DNA from 4 places in the Novosphingobium sp. PP1Y genome. Region 2 is predicted to be linked to each of the others. Evidence: predicted binding sites of a transcription regulator. Region 2 holds the regulator's gene; each other region holds the start of a gene.
What was found. The regulator LexA, encoded in region 2, represses DNA repair genes until DNA is damaged. The targets are predictions, from matches to a motif close to GTTCCNCNCTTGTTCT.
Positions count from the first base shown of each region.

Region 1: a site for LexA is predicted at 2,158-2,173, ahead of PP1Y_RS21115 (PA0069 family radical SAM protein). Genes of this name have one in related genera too.
Region 3: a site for LexA is predicted at 3,423-3,438, ahead of recA (recombinase RecA). Genes of this name have one in related genera too.
Region 4: a site for LexA is predicted at 3,389-3,404, ahead of PP1Y_RS07325 (ribonucleoside-diphosphate reductase subunit alpha). Genes of this name have one in related genera too.

Region 1 covers NC_015580.1:3,194,036-3,199,221, forward strand. Annotated here, with positions in the region: gene cpdR (cell cycle two-component system response regulator CpdR) at 30-404, shown strand; tRNA gene PP1Y_RS21105 (tRNA-Val) at 504-578, shown strand; gene PP1Y_RS21110 (NADP-dependent isocitrate dehydrogenase) at 813-2,036, shown strand; gene PP1Y_RS21115 (PA0069 family radical SAM protein) at 2,183-3,253, shown strand; gene PP1Y_RS21120 (hypothetical protein) at 3,366-3,647, shown strand; gene PP1Y_RS21125 (long-chain fatty acid--CoA ligase) at 3,687-5,186, opposite strand, start outside.
Region 2 covers NC_015580.1:2,847,125-2,852,310, reverse strand. Annotated here, with positions in the region: gene PP1Y_RS19470 (ComEC/Rec2 family competence protein) at 1-1,563, shown strand, start outside; gene lexA (transcriptional repressor LexA) at 1,648-2,343, opposite strand; gene PP1Y_RS19460 (molybdopterin molybdotransferase MoeA) at 2,428-3,651, opposite strand; gene moaC (cyclic pyranopterin monophosphate synthase MoaC) at 3,651-4,133, opposite strand; gene trpC (indole-3-glycerol phosphate synthase TrpC) at 4,319-5,107, opposite strand; gene trpD (anthranilate phosphoribosyltransferase) at 5,156-5,186, opposite strand, start outside.
Region 3 covers NC_015580.1:3,241,668-3,246,853, forward strand. Annotated here, with positions in the region: gene alaS (alanine--tRNA ligase) at 1-2,057, opposite strand, end outside; gene recA (recombinase RecA) at 2,271-3,347, opposite strand; gene PP1Y_RS21325 (PAS domain-containing sensor histidine kinase) at 3,549-5,186, opposite strand, start outside.
Region 4 covers NC_015580.1:249,534-254,719, reverse strand. Annotated here, with positions in the region: gene PP1Y_RS07335 (PepSY domain-containing protein) at 1-200, opposite strand, end outside; gene PP1Y_RS07330 (hypothetical protein) at 632-1,099, shown strand; gene PP1Y_RS07325 (ribonucleoside-diphosphate reductase subunit alpha) at 1,242-3,284, opposite strand; gene PP1Y_RS07320 (GlsB/YeaQ/YmgE family stress response membrane protein) at 3,888-4,133, shown strand; gene nadB (L-aspartate oxidase) at 4,226-5,186, opposite strand, start outside.

The sequences.
Region 1 (5,186 bases), 350 kb from region 2:
ACGACATGGAAATACGGGACGACAAGGCGATGATCCGCATCCTGCTAGCCGAAGACGATGAGGCGATGCGCACCTATCTGGCACGGGCATTGGAAAATGCCGGATACGATGTGGTTGCCGTCGATTGCGGCACAAGCGCCCTGCCCCATCTGGAAACCGAGACTTTCGACCTGCTGCTTTCGGACATCGTCATGCCAGAGATGGACGGCATCGAACTGGCGCAGCGCTGCGCCGAAGTCTCGCCGATGACCAAGGTCATGTTCATTACCGGTTTTGCCGCCGTCACCCTGCGCGCCAGCCGCGAGGCACCGCAGGCGAAAGTCCTTTCCAAGCCCTTCCATCTTCGCGATCTTGTCATGGAAGTGCAGCGGGTTTTCGGCCTTCCCGAGCACGCTCGACTTTAATTGAAAAATTCCTGCCAAAGCGGCTTGCATCACCTGAAACATGACGCTAGAGGGCCAGTCCTCCGAGCGGGAACGCCCGCAAGGAGCTCTGGACGGAATGGGCGTATAGCTCAGTGGTAGAGCACTATGTTGACATCGTAGGGGTCGCAAGTTCAATCCTTGCTACGCCCACCATTCCCCAGGCCTGATGGCTAGAAACCCGTCGCGAAAGCGGCGGGTTTTCTGCTTTCCGGGACCGGCATGGTGACCGGTCGCAATCGGTCGGAGCGCGCCAACGCCTCCGGGGAAGATCGGATCGACGCCACCGCGCAGGCGAACTGGCGCCAAAATGCCGTTCCTTGCCTTGCTAAGCGTCCACCCTCTCCTTAAGAGACGCCCAAATTCTCATCCCCAGGGGAGCTTTCAAGCATGGCAAAAATCAAGGTAGCAAATCCCATCGTAGAGATGGACGGCGATGAAATGACCCGGATCATCTGGGAATGGATCCGCGAGCGTCTGATTCTCCCCTACCTCGACATCGACCTCAAGTACTATGACCTCTCGGTCACCAAGCGCGACGAGACCGACGACCAGATCACCGTCGACGCCGCCAACGCCACCAAGCAGTATGGCGTTGCCGTGAAGTGCGCGACGATCACCCCCGATGAAGCCCGCGTAGAGGAATTCAGCCTCAAGAAGATGTGGAAGTCGCCCAACGGCACGATCCGCAACATCCTCGGCGGCGTCGTCTTCCGCGAACCCATCGTGATCTCGAACGTTCCCCGCCTGGTTCCGGGCTGGACCGACCCCATCGTCGTGGGCCGTCACGCGTTCGGCGACCAGTACCGCGCCACCGACACCCTGATCCCTGGCCCCGGCAAGCTGCGTCTCGTCTGGGACGGTGAAAACGGCGACAAGATCGACCTCGACGTGTTCGACTTCCCGGCTCCGGGCGTCGCCATGGCCATGTACAACCTCGACGAATCGATCCGCGACTTCGCGCGTGCTTCGTTCAACTACGGCCTCGGCCTGAAGTGGCCGGTCTACCTGTCGACCAAGAACACGATCATGAAGGCCTACGACGGCCGCTTCAAGGATCTGTTCCAGGAAGTGTTCGACACCGAGGGCTTCGCCGAGAAGTTCAAGGAAGCCGGCATCACCTATGAGCACCGCCTGATCGACGACATGGTCGCCTCGGCGCTCAAGTGGTCGGGCAAGTTCGTCTGGGCCTGCAAGAACTACGACGGCGACGTGCAGTCGGACACCGTTGCACAGGGCTTCGGCTCGCTGGGCCTGATGACCTCGGTCCTGATGGCACCCGACGGCAAGACCGTCGAAGCGGAAGCCGCCCACGGCACCGTCACCCGTCACTACCGCCAGCACCAGCAGGGCAAGTCGACCTCGACCAACCCGATCGCCTCGATCTTCGCCTGGACGCGTGGCCTCATGTACCGCGGCAAGTTCGACAACACGCCGGACGTCGTGAAGTTCGCCCAGACCCTCGAGCGCGTCTGCATCGAGACCGTCGAAAGCGGCGCGATGACCAAGGACCTCGCGCTGCTGATCGGTCCCGAGCAGAGCTGGATGACCACCGAGCAGTTCTTCGAAGCCATCGTCGAGAACCTCGAGAAGGAAATGGCCTCCTGGGCCTGACCTTTACGGTCCATGGATTCGAGCAGCTCCGGCTGCCGGAACAGGAAGAGCCCTCCCCCACGCGGGGAGGGCTTTTTCTTTACCTGCACGTCATGCGGCGCAGGTAGCGCCCTTGACTTTTGTTCTCTTTATGTTCACATCGTGGCATGCAACCTCTCAAGGGAAGAGGCGCTGCCAGCGGGGCGCCAAGCTCTCGCTTCAACCTGCCCGGACGGGAAGCCGACGGGGACTGGCTCGACAGCGTCGCCGACATCGACGGCCCTCCCCGCAACCCGGCCACGAGCGTGACCGAGGAGCATCCCCGCACGATCCTGTCTTTCAACAAATCGCCGGATATTCCCTTCGATCGCTCGATCAATGCCTATCGCGGCTGCGAACATGGCTGCATCTACTGTTTCGCGCGGCCCAGCCACGCCTTTCACGACCTTTCGCCCGGCCTCGATTTCGAAACCAGGCTCTTCGCCAAGCCCGATGCGGCAAGGCTCCTGCGCACCACGCTGGCAAAGCCAGGCTATCGGCCGGCACCGATCGCGATGGGAACCAATACCGATCCCTACCAGCCGATCGAGGCGCACTACCGCATCACGCGCGAGATCCTCGAAGTCTGCCTGGAGACGCGCCACCCGGTGACGATCACCACCAAGTCGGACCGGGTCCTGCGCGATCTCGACATCCTGCGCGAGATGGCGCAATTCGATCTGGTGGGCGTGGGCATTTCAGTGACCAGCCTCGATGCCCACCTCTCGCGCCTGCTGGAACCTCGGGCGGCCACCCCGGCCAGGCGAATTGCCGCGCTGGGCAAGCTGGTCGAGGCCGGAATTCCCGCCCATGTCTCGATCGCTCCGGTAATCCCGGCGATCACCGACCAATTCCTGGAGGCGATACTGGAATCCGCGGCAGGGCAAGGCGTGCGCGGCGCCATGTGGATCATGGTGCGCCTGCCCCACGAAGTTGCGCCGCTGTTTCGCGAATGGCTGGAAGTGCACTTCCCCGAGCGAGCCTCCAAGGTCATGGCGACGATTCGCGAGATGCGCGGCGGCAAGGACAACGACCCGCGTTTCTTTGAGCGCATGCGCCCCAGCGGCGTGTGGGCCGATCTGTTCCGCAATCGCTTCCGGCTTGCGGCCAAACGGCATGGCTTCGGCCCGCCGGATCTCCATCTGGACTGCTCCGGTTTCAAGGCGCCCGACGCAAGCGGACAGTTGTCGTTCCTCTAGGCACGTCTCGTCCCTGAACAGGCTCGATTCGGCGCAGGACATGTCAGTTTTGAAACAACTCGCTGGGTGGCGAGTTCTTCGCTGCAGACAAGGAATTCAAAAGGAGGTCTTCATGGCCGAAGAATACACCACCCACGAAACCACACGCGAAACGTCGCAGGCTCCGCACACGACTGTAATTCACGAGAAGAGTTCTTCCAGTGGAACCGGAATCGTCATGGCGGTCATTGTCCTCGTCGCGGTTATCGGCGGGATTTACCTGTTCAGCCAGACATCGAGCAGCGAAGCAGCCAAGGACAACGCCATCGCCAATGCGGCGAACAGCGTGGGCAACGCGGCCGAACAGGTCGGCGACGCCGCCGAGACCGCTGCCGGCAACGCGGCCAACCAGTAATTCGAGCCGAGGCGGCTGCCCGCCTAGCGGCCGCCTTCGTCATACCGGCAGCGTGTAGTCCTTGTATTGCACGCGAAGGTCCTTCTTGCTGATCTTTCCGGTGCCCGTGTGCGGCAGGGCATTCACCAGTTCCACCGCATCGGGCAGCCACCAGCTGGCGACCTTGTCGCGCAGGAATTCGCGCACGTCCTCACCGTGCAGACTGCTGCCACCGCGCGGCACGACGATGAGGAGCGGCCGTTCGTCCCACTTGGGATGCGCAATTCCGATGGCCGCCGCCTCGACGACGTCCGGGTGCCCCACCGCGGCGTTCTCCAGTTCGACCGAGCTTATCCATTCCCCGCCCGACTTGATGACGTCCTTGGTGCGGTCGGTCAGCCTGACCGAACCGTCCGGCATGATCGCCGCCACGTCTCCGGTATCGAACCAGCCCTGTTCATTCGCAGCATCTTCTTCCGCCTTGAAATAGCGCCTGATCGTCCAGGCCCCGCGCACTTGCAGCGCGCCCGAGGCCTTGCCATCGTGAGGCAGCGGCGTTTCATGGTCATCGAGCGAAACGATGCGCACTTCGCTGCCATAGACCACCCTGCCCTGCAGGCATTTGCGATCGACCTGTTCGTCGAACGACAGCGTGTCCCAATCGGCCCCTTCATAGGAAACCGTCGCGATCGGGGAAGTCTCGGTCATGCCCCAGGCATGGCCCACCCGCACACCGCTGCGCATCAGCCGTTCCACGACGCTGCGCGGAAAGGCAGCGCCGCCCGATATGGCGTAAGCGATCGGCGGCATGTCCTTGCCCGTCTCGTCGAGGTGCTGGAGAAAGGCGAACCAGACCGTCGGCACGCCGGCGACATGCGAAACCCGCTCCTGCTCGATAAGCGCACAAAGCGCCGACGGATCGTTGACCTGGCTATAGACCAGCTTTGCCCCGGTCGCCGCGCAGCCCCAGGGCATGCCCCAGTTGTTGGCATGGAACATCGGCACGATGGGTAGAACGCACGATCGCGGCTCCAGCGCCAGGCACGATGTGGCGATCATCGCCAAGGTGTGCAGCATGTTCGAACGGTGCGAATAGAGCACGCCCTTGGGGTGCCCGGTCGTGCCGCTGGTGTAGCATAGCATGCACGGATCGCGCTCGTCTCCCGGCGCCCAGGCCGTCTCGCCGTTCTCGGCACCGATCCAGTCGTCGAACGCGGGCGCATGCTCGGGCGAATCGAAGCAGATGTAATGCTCGATCCCCGGACACAGCGGACGCAGGCGGTCGACGATGGGCTGGAATGCCGCATCATAGATCAGCACCCGGTCCTCGGCATGGTTGATGATGAAGCTGAGCTGGTCGTCGAAGAGCCGCGGATTGATCGTGTGCAGCACGCAGCCGGCTCCGGGCGCGCCGTACCAGGTAACGAGATGGCGCGAGTGGTTCATCGCCAGCGTCGCGACCCGATCCTGCGGCTGCATGCCAAGGCGCCGCAAGGCCTGCACCATCTTCAGCGCATCGCGCCGAACTTCCCCCCAGTTGGTGCGGGACTGCGTTCCATC
Region 2 (5,186 bases):
GGGTATAATTTTGCGCGCACCGCGTGGTTCTCCGGCCTTGCTGCAAGTGGGAGCGTCAACGGCAAAGTCGAGATCCTCAGGTTGGGCGGCAAGGGCGATATGCTCGAATCTACGCGTAGCGCGCTTTCCCGACATGTCCGTGCGCGGATGAGCGGTCCGGAAAGCGGGATTGCCGCGGCTCTGGCGAGCGGGGACCGCGGAGGCATTGCAGAGAACGATGCGCAGGCGATGCGCGATGCTGGTCTTGCGCATCTCCTGGCGATCAGCGGTCTTCACGTCAGCGCGGTAATCGGGGCTGCCTATTTTCTCTCGTTGCGGTTGCTCGCGCTTTCGCCCGCGCTGGCCTTGCGGTTCCGGCTCCCGGTGGTGGCGGCGCTGTGCGGTGCTCTGTCCGGGATTGCCTATACCCTGTTGACGGGCTCGCAAGTGCCGACGGTCCGTTCCTGCATCGGGGCGATGCTCGTGCTTGTCGCGCTGGCGCTGGGGCGCGAGGCAATCTCGCTTCGGCTTCTGGCTGTCGCCGGGTTCGCGGTCCTGCTGCTCTGGCCCGAATCGCTGACAGGGCCAAGCTTCCAGATGAGCTTTGCGGCCGTACTTGCGATTGTGGCGCTGGCGACCAGCGGGCCGGTTCGCCGGTTCCTGGCACCGCGAGAGGAATCGTGGCTTTCGCGGCTTATGCGGCAAGCAGCAATGCTGTTCGTAACGGGCTTCGTCATCGAACTCGTCCTCATGCCGATCGGCTTCTACCATTTCCATCGCGCCGGAGCTTATGGTGCGCTGGCCAATGTGCTTGCCATCCCGCTCACGACTTTCGCGGTCATGCCCTGCATTGCCCTCGCGCTGCTGTGCGACATTGTGGGACTGGGCGGGCCGTTCTGGTGGCTGGCGGGGCAGTTCATCGACCTACTGCTGGGCCTCGCGCACACGATCAGTGCGCTGCCCGGCGCCGTTTCGGTTTTGCCTGCCATGGGGACGGGCGGCTTCCTTCTGTTCGTAACCGGCGGCCTGTGGCTGGGCCTGTGGAGCGGGCGCGTGCGGCTGCTGGGACTGGTGCCAGCCTGTTTCGGTATCGTCTGGCTCATCCTGCTCGAGCCGCCGGACATTCTCGTGACCGGCGATGGCCGTCATGTCGGACTGCTCGACGATAGCGGCGATGGGCTCGTCACCTTGCGCGACACCGGCAGCGATTATGTGCGCGACAATCTTCGCGAATTCGCAGGGATCGAAGGCGAATTGACGCCGCTCGCATCGTGGCCGGGTTCGAGATGCAATCGCGACTTCTGTTCGGTACGGATCGATCGAGCCGGTCGATCGTGGGACTTGCTGATCGCCAGAGGCCGCGACCAGGTGCCCGAGCGGTCGCTGGCAGCGGCCTGCGACAAGGCCGATATCGTCATTGCCGACCGCTGGCTGCCATGGAGCTGCAAGCCGCGCTGGCTCAAGGCCGACCGGACCATGCTGGACAGGACCGGCGGGCTTGCCATCAGGCTGCGCGGCAGATCCGTCGAAACCGTGGCGGCAGGGCAGGGCCGCCATGGCTGGTGGAAACCGCGCGGGCCGTGATTTCGGCCCTGTCCGGAGAGTACGCCTTCCTGAAAGTACGCCTCCCGGAGAGCGCGCCTGAAGGTTACGCTTTCCGGGGCAAGCTCAGTGATAGCGGCGCAGCAGCCCTGCGAGCTTGCCTTGAACCTCGATCTCGTCAGGGCCGTAGATCTGCGGTTCGTATGCGGCATTGGCGGGCACGAGGCGAACCATGCCGCCATCGCGCTGGAGATACTTGAGCGTCGCTTCCTCGCCACGAACCAGGGCGACGACGATTTCGCCGTCGCGTGCGGTGTTGGTGCGACGGATCAGGGCAAAGTCGCCGTCGAGAATGCCGGCCTCGACCATCGAATCGCCCGAAACCTCAAGCGCGTAGTGTTCGCCCGAGCCGAGCAGGGCTGCCGGAACCGGAAGCATCGACTGTCCTTCGAGCGCCTCGATGGGAACACCGGCAGCGATGCGACCGTGCAGCGGAATCTCGATGACGTCGTTCGCCGGTTGGGGCGTGCGTTCGGGCTGCTTGAGCGCGGCAAGCGATTCCTTACCGGCAGGAGCGGCGGCCTTCGTCGCGGGCTTGCTGGTGACGTCTTCGGGCTGGCGCAGGATTTCCAGCGCGCGGGCGCGGTTCGGCAGGCGGCGGATGAAGCCGCGTTCCTCAAGCGCGGAAATGAGGCGGTGCACGCCCGACTTCGACTTGAGGTCGAGCGCTTCCTTCATCTCCTCGAAGCTGGGCGAGATGCCGCTTTCTTCAAGCCGGACCTGAATGAACTTGAGCAATTCATGCTGCTTGCGCGTCAACATCTTCGTTGCCTCTTTCTCTGCGTCCCCGAGCGTTGTTCTGCTTGTGAACAATGAGAGAACAATTAAGCAACAGATTCTGGAACGTCAAGCAATACCGCCGTTTTCGAGCAGGAACACCCGCACCGTGTCTCCGGGCGTGGCGGCCGGTGCATGCGCGGGACGATCGATCAGCACATTGCTGGCCGCAAGGGCGCTGAGTGCACCGCTGTCCTGCAGCGTCATGGGCACCACGCTCTCGCCGTTCCAGTAGCCGCGCAGGAATTCGCGGCGGTGGCCGATGGCCCTGAGCGGTGCGTCCAGAACGGTCGAGATCTGCATTGGCAGCGAACGGTTTGCCCCTAGCATTGCGCGCAGCATCGGCAGGACAAAGAGATAGGCGGTGACCATGCTCGAAACCGGATTGCCCGGCAGGCCGATGATGATCTGCGTGCCGCCGCTGCTGCGTTCGCGGGTGGCAACAAGGATCGGCTTGCCCGGCTTGATGGCGACGCGCCAGAAGTCGAGCCTTGCGCCCCAGCGTTCGAGAGCCGGGCGCACGAGATCGTGATCGCCTACCGAGGCTCCGCCGCTGGTGACGATCATGTCGCAATCGGCGGCCTCGTCGAAAGCGCCGATCAGCGCATCGAGCGTGTCGGTCACGGGGCCGATTCGCTGCGCCTCGACCGGCAGGGCGCCAACCAGCGAGACCAGCATGGCGCCGTTGCTCGCGGGGATCTGGTGCGCAGGGCAGGTCTCCGGATCGGCGGCCAGTTCATCGCCGCTGTCGATCACCGCGACTTTCGGCATGCGGCGCACCGGCAGGTGGCGATGACCCGCGGAGAGGGCCAGCGCGATATGCGCCGGGCCGATGCGGACTCCTTCGCCCAGCACTTCTTGCCCTGCCGTGAAATCCATTCCGCAAGGGCGGATGTGCTTGTGCGGCGGTTCGGGCAGATCGCCGCTGAGGGTAATGAGGTTGCCTTCCCGCCCAAGGTCTTCCTGCAGGATCACGACGCCGGCATCGGCGGGCATGATCGCGCCGGTCGAGATCCGCACGGCCTCGCCCTTTTGCAGCGTGCCGGTAAAGGGGTGGCCTGCGGCGCTTTCACCGATCACCTGCCATGGCCCGGTGAGGTCGCCTTCGATCATTGCATAGCCGTCCATCGCGGAGAGATGGGCGGAAGGCTGGGTGCGCCGCGCCAGCAGCGGTTCGGCCAGGAAGCGGCCCAGCGCGCTTTCGACGTCGACGCGCTCGACCGCTAGTGCTTCGGCCAGTGCAAGCAGGCGGGCCTGGGCATCTTCGAGCGGGATCGGCGCGGGACCTGCCATCAGTGCCGGTCCTCCGCGCGCCAGGTCCCGGACTTGCCGCCGCGCTTCTCGATCAGGCGGATGTCGCCGATGACCATGCCCTTGTCGAGCGCCTTGGCCATGTCGTAGATCGTCACCAGCGCCACGGAAACGGCCGTGATGGCTTCCATTTCCACGCCGGTCTTGCCGGTGAGCGAGGCCGTCGCCGTGGCCCTGACGGCTTCGTCCTCGAAGCTGAAATCGACATTGATCGCATCGATGGCGAGCGGGTGGCACATCGGGATCAGGTCCCCGGTGCGCTTGCCCGCCATGATCCCGGCGATGCGCGCGGTGCCCAGCACGTCGCCCTTGGGGGCATCCCCGGCGCGGATCGCCGCGAGTGCCTCGGCTGACATCGTGATCCGCCCCGAGGCAATGGCGAGCCGCTGCGTCTCTGCCTTGGCGCCGACATCGACCATGCGCGCCGTCCCGTCCGAATCGATGTGCGTGAGGCTCTTGTTCATCTCAGACCTTGACATCCTGACGAGGTTTACACGGTTTACACAGTCCAGAAGCACCAGCGAAGCGGCTCCGCAGGACCGGTAAGCGGGCGCTTTCGGGGCCGGGTACATTCGCGCTCATGGCCCATGGATGGCAGATTCCCCGGCTGTAGGACAGGGCGGGCTTCCCGATTGCATCGGCACGAAGTTTATCCTTCGAGCAGCGCCCGCGTTGCCGCCTCGACATCGTCATGGCGCATCAGGCTTTCGCCAACGAGGAAGGTGCGCGCGCCGCACTGCGAGAGACGCTGCAGGTCGGCATGGCCGTTGATGCCGCTCTCACTGACGAGCAGCGTGCCTTCCGGTGCGAGCGGGGCGAGCCGCTCGGTCGTGGCGATGTCGGTGACGAAGCGCTTGAGGTCGCGGTTGTTGACGCCGATCAGGCGCGATTTGAGCCGGGCCGCGCGCTCCATTTCATGCTCGTCGTGGACTTCGACGAGGCAGTCCATGCCGCGTTCGAGCGCGGCCGCCTCGATCTCGGCCATCAGCGTATCGTCCAGCGCGGCAACGATGATGAGGATGGCGTCGGCCCCGATCGAACGCGCTTCGGCGACCTGCCAGGGATCGACCATGAAGTCCTTGCGGATGACCGGCAGCGAGACCGCGGCGCGCGCCGCGACGAGATAGTCCTCATGGCCCTGGAAGTAAGGTGCATCGGTCAGGATCGAGAGGCAGGCCGCGCCGCCCTTTTCATAGGCGACGGCATGTTCGGTGGGGCGGAAATCCGGGCGGATCAGGCCCTTCGACGGGCTGGCCTTCTTGATTTCCGCGATGAGGGCGAACCCGCTCTCGGCCTTGCGGCGTAGCGCCGCCTCGAAGCCGCGCGGCGCGCTCTGGCCGGCAGCCTTCGCGTCGAGCGCGGAAAGCGAGGCAAGGGGCTTGCGGGCGGCGACTTCCTCGCGCTTGGTATCGCAGATCTCGGTGAGCTTGTTGGACATGGCGGGCCTTCGGTGCCTGATGCGGTTCGGTATGGGCGGGAAGCGGCGCTACTTGAGCGCGTCGATCCAGCAGTTGAGC
Region 3 (5,186 bases), 390 kb from region 2:
ACGCCGATGTCGCCGGTTGCGTTGACGTGGGTGCCGCCGCACAGCTCGACAGAGTAAGTCTTGCCGCCATTGCTGCGGCCCATCGACAAGACGCGCACCTCGTCGCCGTACTTCTCGCCGAACAGCGCCATGGCGCCAGCAGCGATGGCATCGTCGGGTGTCATCAGGCGGGTCATGACCGGATCGTTGGCGCGGATCTCGGCGTTCACTTCAGCCTCGATCGCAGCGATGTCCTCGGCCTCGAGCGCCTTGGGATGCGAGAAGTCGAAGCGCAGGCGATCGCTCGCCACCATCGAGCCCTTCTGCGTGACGTGATCGCCCAGGCGGTTGCGCAGGGCGGCGTGCAGCAGGTGGGTGGCCGAGTGGTTGGCGCGGATCGCATCGCGGCGCACAACGTCGACGACGAGGTTCACCGTCTCGCCGACCTTGATCTGCCCGGCCTCGACCTTGCCGGTCATGGTGTGCAGGCGGCCAAGCGGCTTGGCGGTCTCGGCAATCGCGATGGCAAGGCCGCCGGGACCGGTGATCGTGCCTGCATCGCCGACCTGTCCGCCCGATTCGCCGTAGAACGGGGTCTGGTTGGTCAGGACGATGACTTCATCGCCGGCCGAAGCGGTTTCGACTTCCTTGCCGTCCTTCACCAGCGCCACGACGCGGCCCTCGCCCGAAGTCGAAGTATAGCCAGTGAATTCGGTCGCACCCTCGCGCTCGGCGATGTCGAACCAGACTTCGTTGTCGGCGGTCTGTCCCGACCCCTTCCAGGCCGCACGGGCAGCGGCCTTCTGCTGCGCCATGGCGGCGTCGAAGCCATCCTTGTCGACGCTGATGCCGCGCGAACGCAGGGCGTCTTCGGTCAGGTCATAAGGAAAGCCGTAAGTGTCGTAGAGCTTGAACGCGGTCTCACCGGGCAGGCGGGCACCCTCGCCCATTTCGGCGGTGGCTTCGTCGAGCAGCTTGAGGCCGTTCGACAGGGTCCGGCGGAACTGCACTTCCTCGCGTTCCAGCGTCTCCTCGATGAGCGGCTGCGCGCGGCCGAGCTCGGGATAGGCCTGGCCCATCTCGGCGACGAGCGCCGGCACGAGGCGGTGCATCAGCGGGTCCTTGGCGCCCAGCAGGTGCGCATGGCGCATGGCGCGGCGCATGATGCGGCGCAGGACATAGCCGCGGCCCTCATTCGACGGCAGCACGCCGTCTGCAAGCAGGAAGCTGGTCGAGCGCAAGTGATCGGCAATGACCCGGTGGCTCGCGCGGCTGTCGCCTTCGGCGGCCACGCCGGTGAGGTGCTCGGAAGCGGCGATCAGCGCCTTGAAGGTGTCGATGTCGTAATTGTCATGGACGCCCTGCATGACTGCAGAGATACGCTCGAGCCCCATGCCGGTGTCGATCGAGGGCTTGGGCAGATCGCCGACGATTTCGCCCGCGGCCTGCTCGAACTGCATGAACACGAGGTTCCAGATCTCGATGAAGCGGTCGCCGTCTTCCTCGGGGCTTCCCGGAGGGCCGCCCCAGATGTGGTCGCCGTGGTCGTAGAAGATTTCCGAGCACGGACCGCACGGGCCATCGTCGCCCATCGCCCAGAAATTGTCCTTGGTGGGAATGCGGATGATCTTCGATTCAGGCAGGCCGGCGATCTTCTTCCACAGGTCGAAGGCCTCGTCGTCGGTGTGATAGACCGTCACCAGCAGCTTCTCGACCGGAAGTGCCCATTCCTTTGTCAGCAGGGTCCAGGCGTGGGTGATCGCCTGTTCCTTGAAGTAATCGCCGAAGGAGAAATTCCCCAGCATTTCGAAGAAAGTGTGATGGCGCGCGGTATAGCCGACATTGTCGAGGTCATTGTGCTTGCCGCCGGCGCGTACGCACTTCTGAGAGGACGTCGCGCGCGGGGTGGCGCGGGTCTCAAGGCCGGTGAACACGTTCTTGAACGGCACCATGCCGGCATTCACGAACATCAGCGTCGGGTCGTTGTAGGGAACGAGCGGCGCGGACTGGACGGCCTCGTGACCATTACTGGCGAAATAGTCGAGGAAGGACCGGCGGATTTCGTTGGTCGTCTGCATAATTCGGGCCGATAAGGCACAGGCGCGAAACCGACAAGCTATAAGGCACCGTCAGGCTGTTCGGTTTTTGCGATAATCCGCAGATATGCGGCAAATCGGCTACGCCGGAGGTAGCTTTGCCGGTCGCGCAGGCCTTCGCGCACCGTGCCTCCCCCAAGCAAAAACCCCGGCGCAACGCACCGGGGTTCCTGTTCCTGCAAAGGGGCGGACGACTTATTCGGCGCCATCCTCGTCCGAGGGGCCTGCCATCATTTCCTCGGCCAGCCCTTCGGTCTTGGCGCGGATCGCCTTTTCAAGACGTTCGCAGACCTCGGGATTCTCGCGCAGGTAGTTCTTCGAGTTCTCACGCCCCTGACCGATGCGAATCGAATCGTAGGAGAACCAGGCGCCCGACTTCTCGACGATGCCGGCCTTGACGCCGAGGTCGAGAATTTCGCCGATCTTGGAGATGCCCTCGCCGTACATGATGTCGAATTCGACCTGCTTGAACGGCGGCGCGACCTTGTTCTTGACCACCTTCACGCGGGTTGCGTTGCCGATGATTTCATCACGGTCCTTGATCTGCCCGGTACGGCGGATGTCGAGACGGACCGAGGCATAGAACTTGAGCGCATTGCCGCCGGTGGTGGTCTCCGGGTTGCCGTACATGACGCCGATCTTCATGCGCAGCTGGTTGATGAAGATCACCATGCACTTCGAACGGTTGATCGAGCCGGTCAGCTTGCGCAGCGACTGGCTCATCAGGCGGGCCTGGAGGCCGACGTGGCTGTCGCCCATCTCACCTTCGATCTCCGCCCGGGGAACGAGCGCGGCGACCGAGTCGACCACCAGCACGTCGATCGCGTTCGAGCGCACCAGCGTATCGGTGATTTCGAGCGCCTGCTCGCCGGTGTCGGGCTGCGAGACGATCAGCTCGTCGATGTCGACGCCCAGCTTCTTGGCATAGACCGGGTCGAGCGCGTGCTCGGCATCGATGAAGGCAGCGGTGCCGCCGGCCTTCTGCGCTTCGGCGATGACATGCAGTGCCAGCGTGGTCTTGCCCGAGCTTTCCGGCCCGTAGACTTCGATCACGCGGCCCTTGGGAAGTCCGCCGACTCCAAGCGCAATATCCAGCCCGAGCGAGCCGGTCGAGATCGCTTCGACCTGCATCGTCTCCTTCGAGCCGAGCTTCATCGCGCTGCCCTTGCCGAACGCGCGATCGATCTGGGCGAGCGCTGCGTCGAGCGCCTTCTGACGGTCCATGGAGTCCTTATCCTTGCCTTCCTGGATCAGCTTGAGCTGAGCAGCCATTTCACTTCCCCTTTGCTACCGGCCTGACCGGAAAGGTCAACGTCGCGGACCCCGATGTATCGCGTTTGTTCTCCGTGAACAAGAGGGGAACAACGGGAGTTTTCCCAAATTTAATTGCGGCAGGCGCAGGCAGCGCGAGAAGGCGCCGGACCGCAGCGCGGACAGCGGGCCGGAAATCAACACGTTAGGGAGCGCCGGGCCTTACTTGGCCGTGCGCGCGAGGACCTCGCCCACTTTTTCGGAAAGCTGCTGGACCGAGAACGGCTTGGGCATGAACCAGGCATTCGACAGGCCGATCTCCTTGCGCAGCTGTTCCTCGGCATAACCCGACATGAACAGTACCGGCAGGTTCGGCTGCAGCCTGCGGATTTCGCGCGCCATGGCCGGGCCGTCGAGCGAAGGCATGACGACGTCGGAAACGACGATATCGAACTGGCCGCCCTCTTCCACGAGCGCGAGCCCCTCTTCCCCGTCGCGGGCGCTGGTGACTTCGTAGCCCTGCCGCGTGAGCGAGCGCTCGGCGACCATGCGCACCGGGTCCTCGTCCTCGACCAGAAGGATGCGCCCGCCGCCGGCCCACTGGCTCAGCACGGGCGCCTCTTCCTTGACCGACGGAGTCGGCGTCGTGCCCGGAGCAACGTGATAGACCGGCAGGTAGACGATGAAGCGCGTGCCCTTGCCCACTTCGCTCTCGGCGAAGATGAAGCCGCCCGACTGCTTGACGATGCCGTAAACGGTCGAAAGCCCCAACCCGGTGCCCTTGCCCTGCTCCTTGGTGGTGAAGAACGGCTCGAAGATCTTGCCCAGATGCTCGGGCGCGATGCCGCCTCCGGTATCCTCGACGATGAGCGCGGTGTACTCGCCCGCCGGGATGATCTCGCTGCGCATCGCGCGCACGTCGGTCGTGGTCACCTTGCGCGTCGCGAGGGTGAGGACGCCCGAGCCGTCACCGCCCTTCTTGGCGCTGGACGACTGCATCGCATCGCGCGCGTTGACCGCGAGGTTGACGATGACCTGCTCGAGCTGGGTCGGGTCGGCGCGCACCGGTCCGAGATCGCGGTCGTGCGAAACGACCAGCTCGATCTTCTCACCGATCAGGCGGCGCAGCATCTGCGACACATCGGCAACGACGTCGGGCAGCTGCAGCACTTCGGGCCGCAGCGTCTGCTGACGCGAGAAGGCGAGCAGCTGGCGGGTCAGCGATGCGGCACGGTTCGAATTGGCGCGGATCTGCTGGATGTCGTCATAGTCCGAGTCGCCCGGCGTATGGCGCATCAGCATGAGGTCGCAGGTCCCCAGGATCGCGGTCAGCACATTGTTGAAATCATGCGCGACGCCGCCGGCCAACTGGCCGACCGCCTGCATCTTCGTGGCCTGGGCGACCTGCCGCTTGAGCCGGGTTTCCTCCGAAGTGTCGGTCAGGCCAAGCAGGACCGCGGGCTCACCCAGCCCACGCACACCTGCAAGGCTGAGCGAGACCGGATCGTCGGGCTGCGCAGTCAGGCGAATCGCGATGTCGCCTGCGGCAGCGGGCCCTTGCGCGAAACGGCGGATCGATTCGGACAGCGCACGCTTGTCCTCGCGAACGACGAGGTCGGTGGGATAAGTCGGCGGATCCTGCCCTTCGCGTCCGGCCGCGCGCATGAAGGCGGGGTTGGCGAACAGGAGGTGCCCGTCACGGTCGGCCATGGCGAGGCCGAGAGGCAACTGGCTGAGCAGGGCTTCCAGATGCGGCGCGGAATTCCCGCCGCCGCCCGCTGCGCCGATCCCCTGTCCGGCCTCCATCACCAACATCAGTGAAGGAGTCGTGTTGGGGTCTGGCTCGACCGGCGAGTCCGG
Region 4 (5,186 bases), 1.3 Mb from region 2:
CCTGCATCGCCGCGTGGCGGCATGCACCGCCAGCCTTCGGGGCATTCGAAGCCGGGCGGCGGCGCGGCCGCGGCCTGTGCGGCAGCATCGGGCGCGCCGCTCGGCCAGAGCACGGCAACCTGGCTCAGGACCCCTGTCACGGCGATCCAGAGCATGAAGACGCCAAAGAAAACGGAAAGCCATCGGTGCCACTTGCGCATTGTCGTATCTGGTCCTGAAACTGATGCCGGTAGAGGAACTGTCTTGTGCGATCCCATCCGCATTCGGCCCGTCGACCTCAAGCCGCAAATTGTCGCAAATGGTAAAAGCTGCACACTTCGAGGGCACATTCCGGCAAAGCTGCTATCCTTCGCCTTTTACGCAGACGAATACTTGCCGGGCCCGATCGTAACCGGCTGATGCGGGCGGAGAATTCGCTCCGGCAGCGCCGCGAACGGTGCGGATTTCTGCGGTATTGCGACATTCAAGCTACGAAAGCCGGCGGGGAAAACTCCGCTCGTGCCCCTCCAACCGGGCTATCGGCTACAGTCAAACCGCACTAAAGAACCTGTCAAAATCCCATGAAAATCGGGCGTCGCGTGCAAAAGTGGGTATCTGGAAGAAATTCGTACAGTTTTTGAAGTGGTTGATCTTGCCGGTCATCCTTGACAGGGCCACGCGCCCTGGCGCGGTGCCGATCAATGCCGACCTGCTACCCGTGCCCGGCGGCGAAACGCGCTTCCTTTTCCTTCACGGCAAGGGTGAATTCCGCCACGAAATCGTGCGCACCTCGCACTATCAGCCCGAGCTCAAGACGATTGCAGGCAATGGCGATGGCCCGCGCCGCAAGCACGAATGCATCGCGACCCTCGACCTTGACGAGGACCATGCGAACAGCCGGGGCGATGTCGTCGTCACCATCGACGATATCGTGATCGGCTCCTGCCCGCGCACCCTGACCACGCAGTTTCGCGAATGGCTCAAGCGCTGGCACCTTTCGCACGCAATGGTGAAGTGCAGCGCGGTGATCGTGATGGTGGCCGACCGCAGCGGGACCAACGGACCCAATTACCGGGTGAAGATCGACATCGAACTGCCGTTCCGAATGACCGTGGAGTAATCCCGGTCGGCGAGAAGCCCTGCCCGAACGGCGTGCCTCTCTTCATCCGGGCTCAAACGAAAACGGCCCCCGGAAAACCGGGAGCCGCTTCCGCTGGGAGTCCGTGTCGGGGCTGAGCAAATGCCGCCCCCCGGCAATTCCCTTATTGGCAGGCAAGACACTCGTCGTAGTCGGTGGTCTCGCCGATCTCGAACTTGGGTGCGACCTTGGTATTGTCCGCTTCCACACCGCCGGCGAAACCGGCGCGCTGCACCGACTTGGAGCGCAGGTAGTAAAGCGACTTGATGCCCCTCTCCCAGGCCTGGAAGTGCAGCATCATCAGGTCCCACTTGTCGACGTCGGCCGGGATGAACAGGTTCAGCGACTGGGCCTGGTCGATATAGGGCGTGCGGTCGGCCGCGAATTCGAGCAGCCAGCGCTGGTCGATCTCGAAGCTGGTCTTGTAGATCGCCTTTTCCTCGGGCGAGAGGAAGTCGAGCTGCTGGACCGAGCCGCCATGCTCGAGGATCGAGTTCCACACGTTGGTGGAGTCCTTCGACTTCGAGGCCAGCAGCTTCTGCAGGTAGGGGTTCTTCACCACGAAGGAGCCCGAAAGCGTCTTGTGGGTGTAGATGTTGGCCGGGATCGGCTCGATGCAGGCCGAGGTGCCGCCGCAGATGATCGAGATCGACGCGGTCGGCGCGATCGCCATCTTGCAGCTGAACCGTTCCATCACGCCCTGATCGGCCGCGTCCGGGCACGGGCCGCGTTCCTTGGCGAGCATCATCGAGGCCTCGTTGGCCTTCTGGTTGATGTACTGGAACATCTGCAGGTTGAGCGCCTTGGCCATCGCGCTTTCGAAGGCGATGCCCTTCTGCTGCAGGAACGAGTGGAAGCCCATCACGCCCATGCCGACCGAGCGTTCGCGCATGGCCGAATACTTGGCACGGGCCATCTCGTCCGGCGCGCGGTCGATGTAGTCCTGCAGCACGTTGTCGAGGAAGCGCAGCACGTCTTCCACGAAGCGCTTCTCGCCCTTCCACTGGTCCCAGGTTTCCAGGTTGAGCGAGGACAGGCAGCACACCGCCGTACGGTCGTTGCCGAGGTGGTCGCGGCCCGTGGGCAGGGTGATTTCCGAGCAAAGGTTCGAGGTCGAGACCTTGAGGCCGAGATCACGGTGATGTTTGGGCATCATGCGGTTCACGGTGTCGGAGAAGACGATGTAGGGCTCGCCGGTGGCCAGGCGGGTTTCGACCAGCTTCTGGAACAGCGAGCGGGCATTGACCGAACCGCGCACCGAACCGTCGCGCGGGCTCTTGAGCTCGAACTCACGGCCATCGCGCACGGCTTCCATGAACTCGTCGGTGAGCAGCACGCCGTGGTGCAGGTTGAGCGCCTTGCGGTTGAAATCGCCCGAGGGCTTGCGGATCTCGAGGAACTCCTCGATCTCGGGGTGCGAGACGTCGATGTAGCAGGCTGCCGAGCCGCGGCGCAGCGAACCTTGCGAGATCGCGAGGGTCAGCGAGTCCATCACGCGCACGAAGGGAATGATGCCGCTGGTCTTGCCGTTGAGGCCCACCGGTTCGCCGATGCCGCGCACCGAGCCCCAGTAGGTGCCGATGCCGCCGCCGCGCGAGGCGAGCCAGACGTTCTCGTTCCAGGTCGCGACGATGCCCTCGAGGCTGTCGTCCACCGAGTTCAGGTAGCACGAGATCGGCAGGCCGCGCCCGGTGCCGCCGTTCGACAGGACCGGGGTAGCGGGCATGAACCACAGCTTCGAGATGTAGTCGTAGAGCCGCTGCGCATGCTCCTGATCGTCGGCATAGGCATCCGCGACGCGCGCGAAGATGTCCTGGTACTTCTCGCCGGGCAGCAGGTAGCGGTCGTCCAGCGTCTCCTTGCCGAAATCGGTCAGGAGCGCATCGCGGCTGTCATCCGTGACGACCTTGAAGCGGCGGTCATGGATGGTCTTCGAATCGCTCTTGCGCGGTGCCTTCGCCGCGTCGACCAGATCTGCGGTTGCGATGTCGGATTTATCCATGGCGACTGCCGGGCCCTTGCCCGTCTCCTTGTTCTGTTTGCTCGCGTCCTGCGCCCCTACGGCACAGTCCGTATCCGAAGCCACCGCCCCGACATGTTCCACGTCAGCACTTTCCACGACCGCGTCGCTTTCGTTCCTGAAATCCACTTTTCGCCCCCGTGTCATCGCACTTGTCATCGAACTGCCCGAAAGCAGCGTCATCTTTTCCGCATCGGCCGGGCGGTACCGTCACGAGTCGGCGAGGATCTGGATTCCCACCTACCAGATATGGTACAAAAAGAGAACGGAATTACCCGTTCCGCCTTGGCCCTAGAGGCTTCCGGTCGGCCTTCACACCGGGACTCGCCCCCTGGTGGGCCCTGATCCGCCCACTTGCGATCCCTCTAGGTATTGAGCCCCGGCCGCCGCTGCGACACAACCCATAGTGCCTGTTCTGGATTTCACTGCAAGAGGGGGGCCCCTGATCCGACGGGCTTCGCATCGGACGGCTGGACAGCCCCGCCGCTCTCGCGACGCGTGGGAAGTCCTTCACCCGCGTCTCTGGCAAGTCCGAATGTCACGCCTGCGCCGAAAAATTTTTCCCCAGTAATCTGACGACGAACCGAATCAGGAATACGACGAAACGAGACCTCCGGTGCCCTGATCGCGAGCCCCAGTTGCCTGCCGGGGCTTTCGCAAGCAGGCCATGGCGGGATGCAACCGTCTTGTCTTTCAACGGTTATAAGGCAGCCTGATTCGAGAACGGACTGGCAGGAGGGAAACGAAATCATGCTCAACATCATCGGCGCAATCATCAGCGGCCTCATCATCGGCGTGCTGGCGCGTTTCTTCTACCCGGGCGCGGTCGACATGGGCTGGATCGCGACGATCCTGCTGGGCATCGGCGGTTCTCTCGTCGCCGGGCTGGTCTCCAGCCGTGGTCAGCGCGACTTCAGCCGCGCCGGCTGCCTCGCCTCGATCATCGGTGCCATCGTGCTGATCTTCCTCGGTCGGCTGCTCGGAATCGGCGCCTGATTTCCGAAGGCTGAAGCGCGCCCCGCTGCCCGCCCTGGCGGGGAAGGCGGTGGGGATTGCGCGATGGAGAACCCGAACCCGGCCCCGCGCGCCTAGGGCACCATTACGGTGTCCTGCGCCTCGGGAAGCGTCCGGGGATAATCGAGCGTGAAGTGCAGGCCGCGGCTTTCATGACGGCGCAGGGCCGACTGCACGATCAGTTCCGCCGACTGCAGCAGGTTGCGCAGTTCGACGAGATCGGTCGAGACGCGGAAGTGGCGGTAGTATTCCTCCACTTCGCCGTTGAGCATCTGGATGCGGTGCATCGCGCGTTCCAACCGCTTGGTGGTGCGCACGATGCCGACGTAGTTCCACATGAACCGGCGGATCTCGGTCCAGTTCTGCTTGATGACGACTTCCTCGTCCGAATCGGTGACGCGGCTTTCGTCCCAGTCGCGGATCGGCGGCGGAGCATCGAAGGCGTCCCAGTGATCGAGAATGTGCGCGGCCGCGGCCTCGCCGAAGACGAAGCATTCCAGCAGCGAATTGGACGCGAGGCGGTTCGCGCCGTGCAACCCGCTTTCGGTGCACTCGCCCGCGGCATAGAGCCCGGGCAGGTCGGTCCGCCCGTCGAGGTCCACCAGCACGCCGCCGCAAGTGTAGTGCTGCGCCGGCACCACCGGGATCGGCTCCTTCGTCATGTCGATGCCCAGCGAGATCAGCTTCTCGTAAATGTTCGGGAAGTGCTCCTTCACGAATTCGGGCGGACGGTGGCTGATATCGAGGTGGACGTAGTCCAGGCCGTAGCGCTTGATCTGGTCGTCGATCGCGCGCGCGACCACGTCGCGCGGCGCCAGTTCGGCCCGCTCGTCATAATCGGGCATGAAGCGGTGGCCGGTAACCGGGTGCTTGAGGTGCCCGCCCTCGCCGCGCACCGCCTCGGTGATCAGGAAGTTCTTGACCTCCAGATTGTAGAGGCAGGTCGGATGAAACTGCATCATCTCCATGTTGGAGACGCGCGCACCGGCGCGCCAGGCCATGGCGATCCCGTCCCCGGTGGCGCCGCGCGGGGCG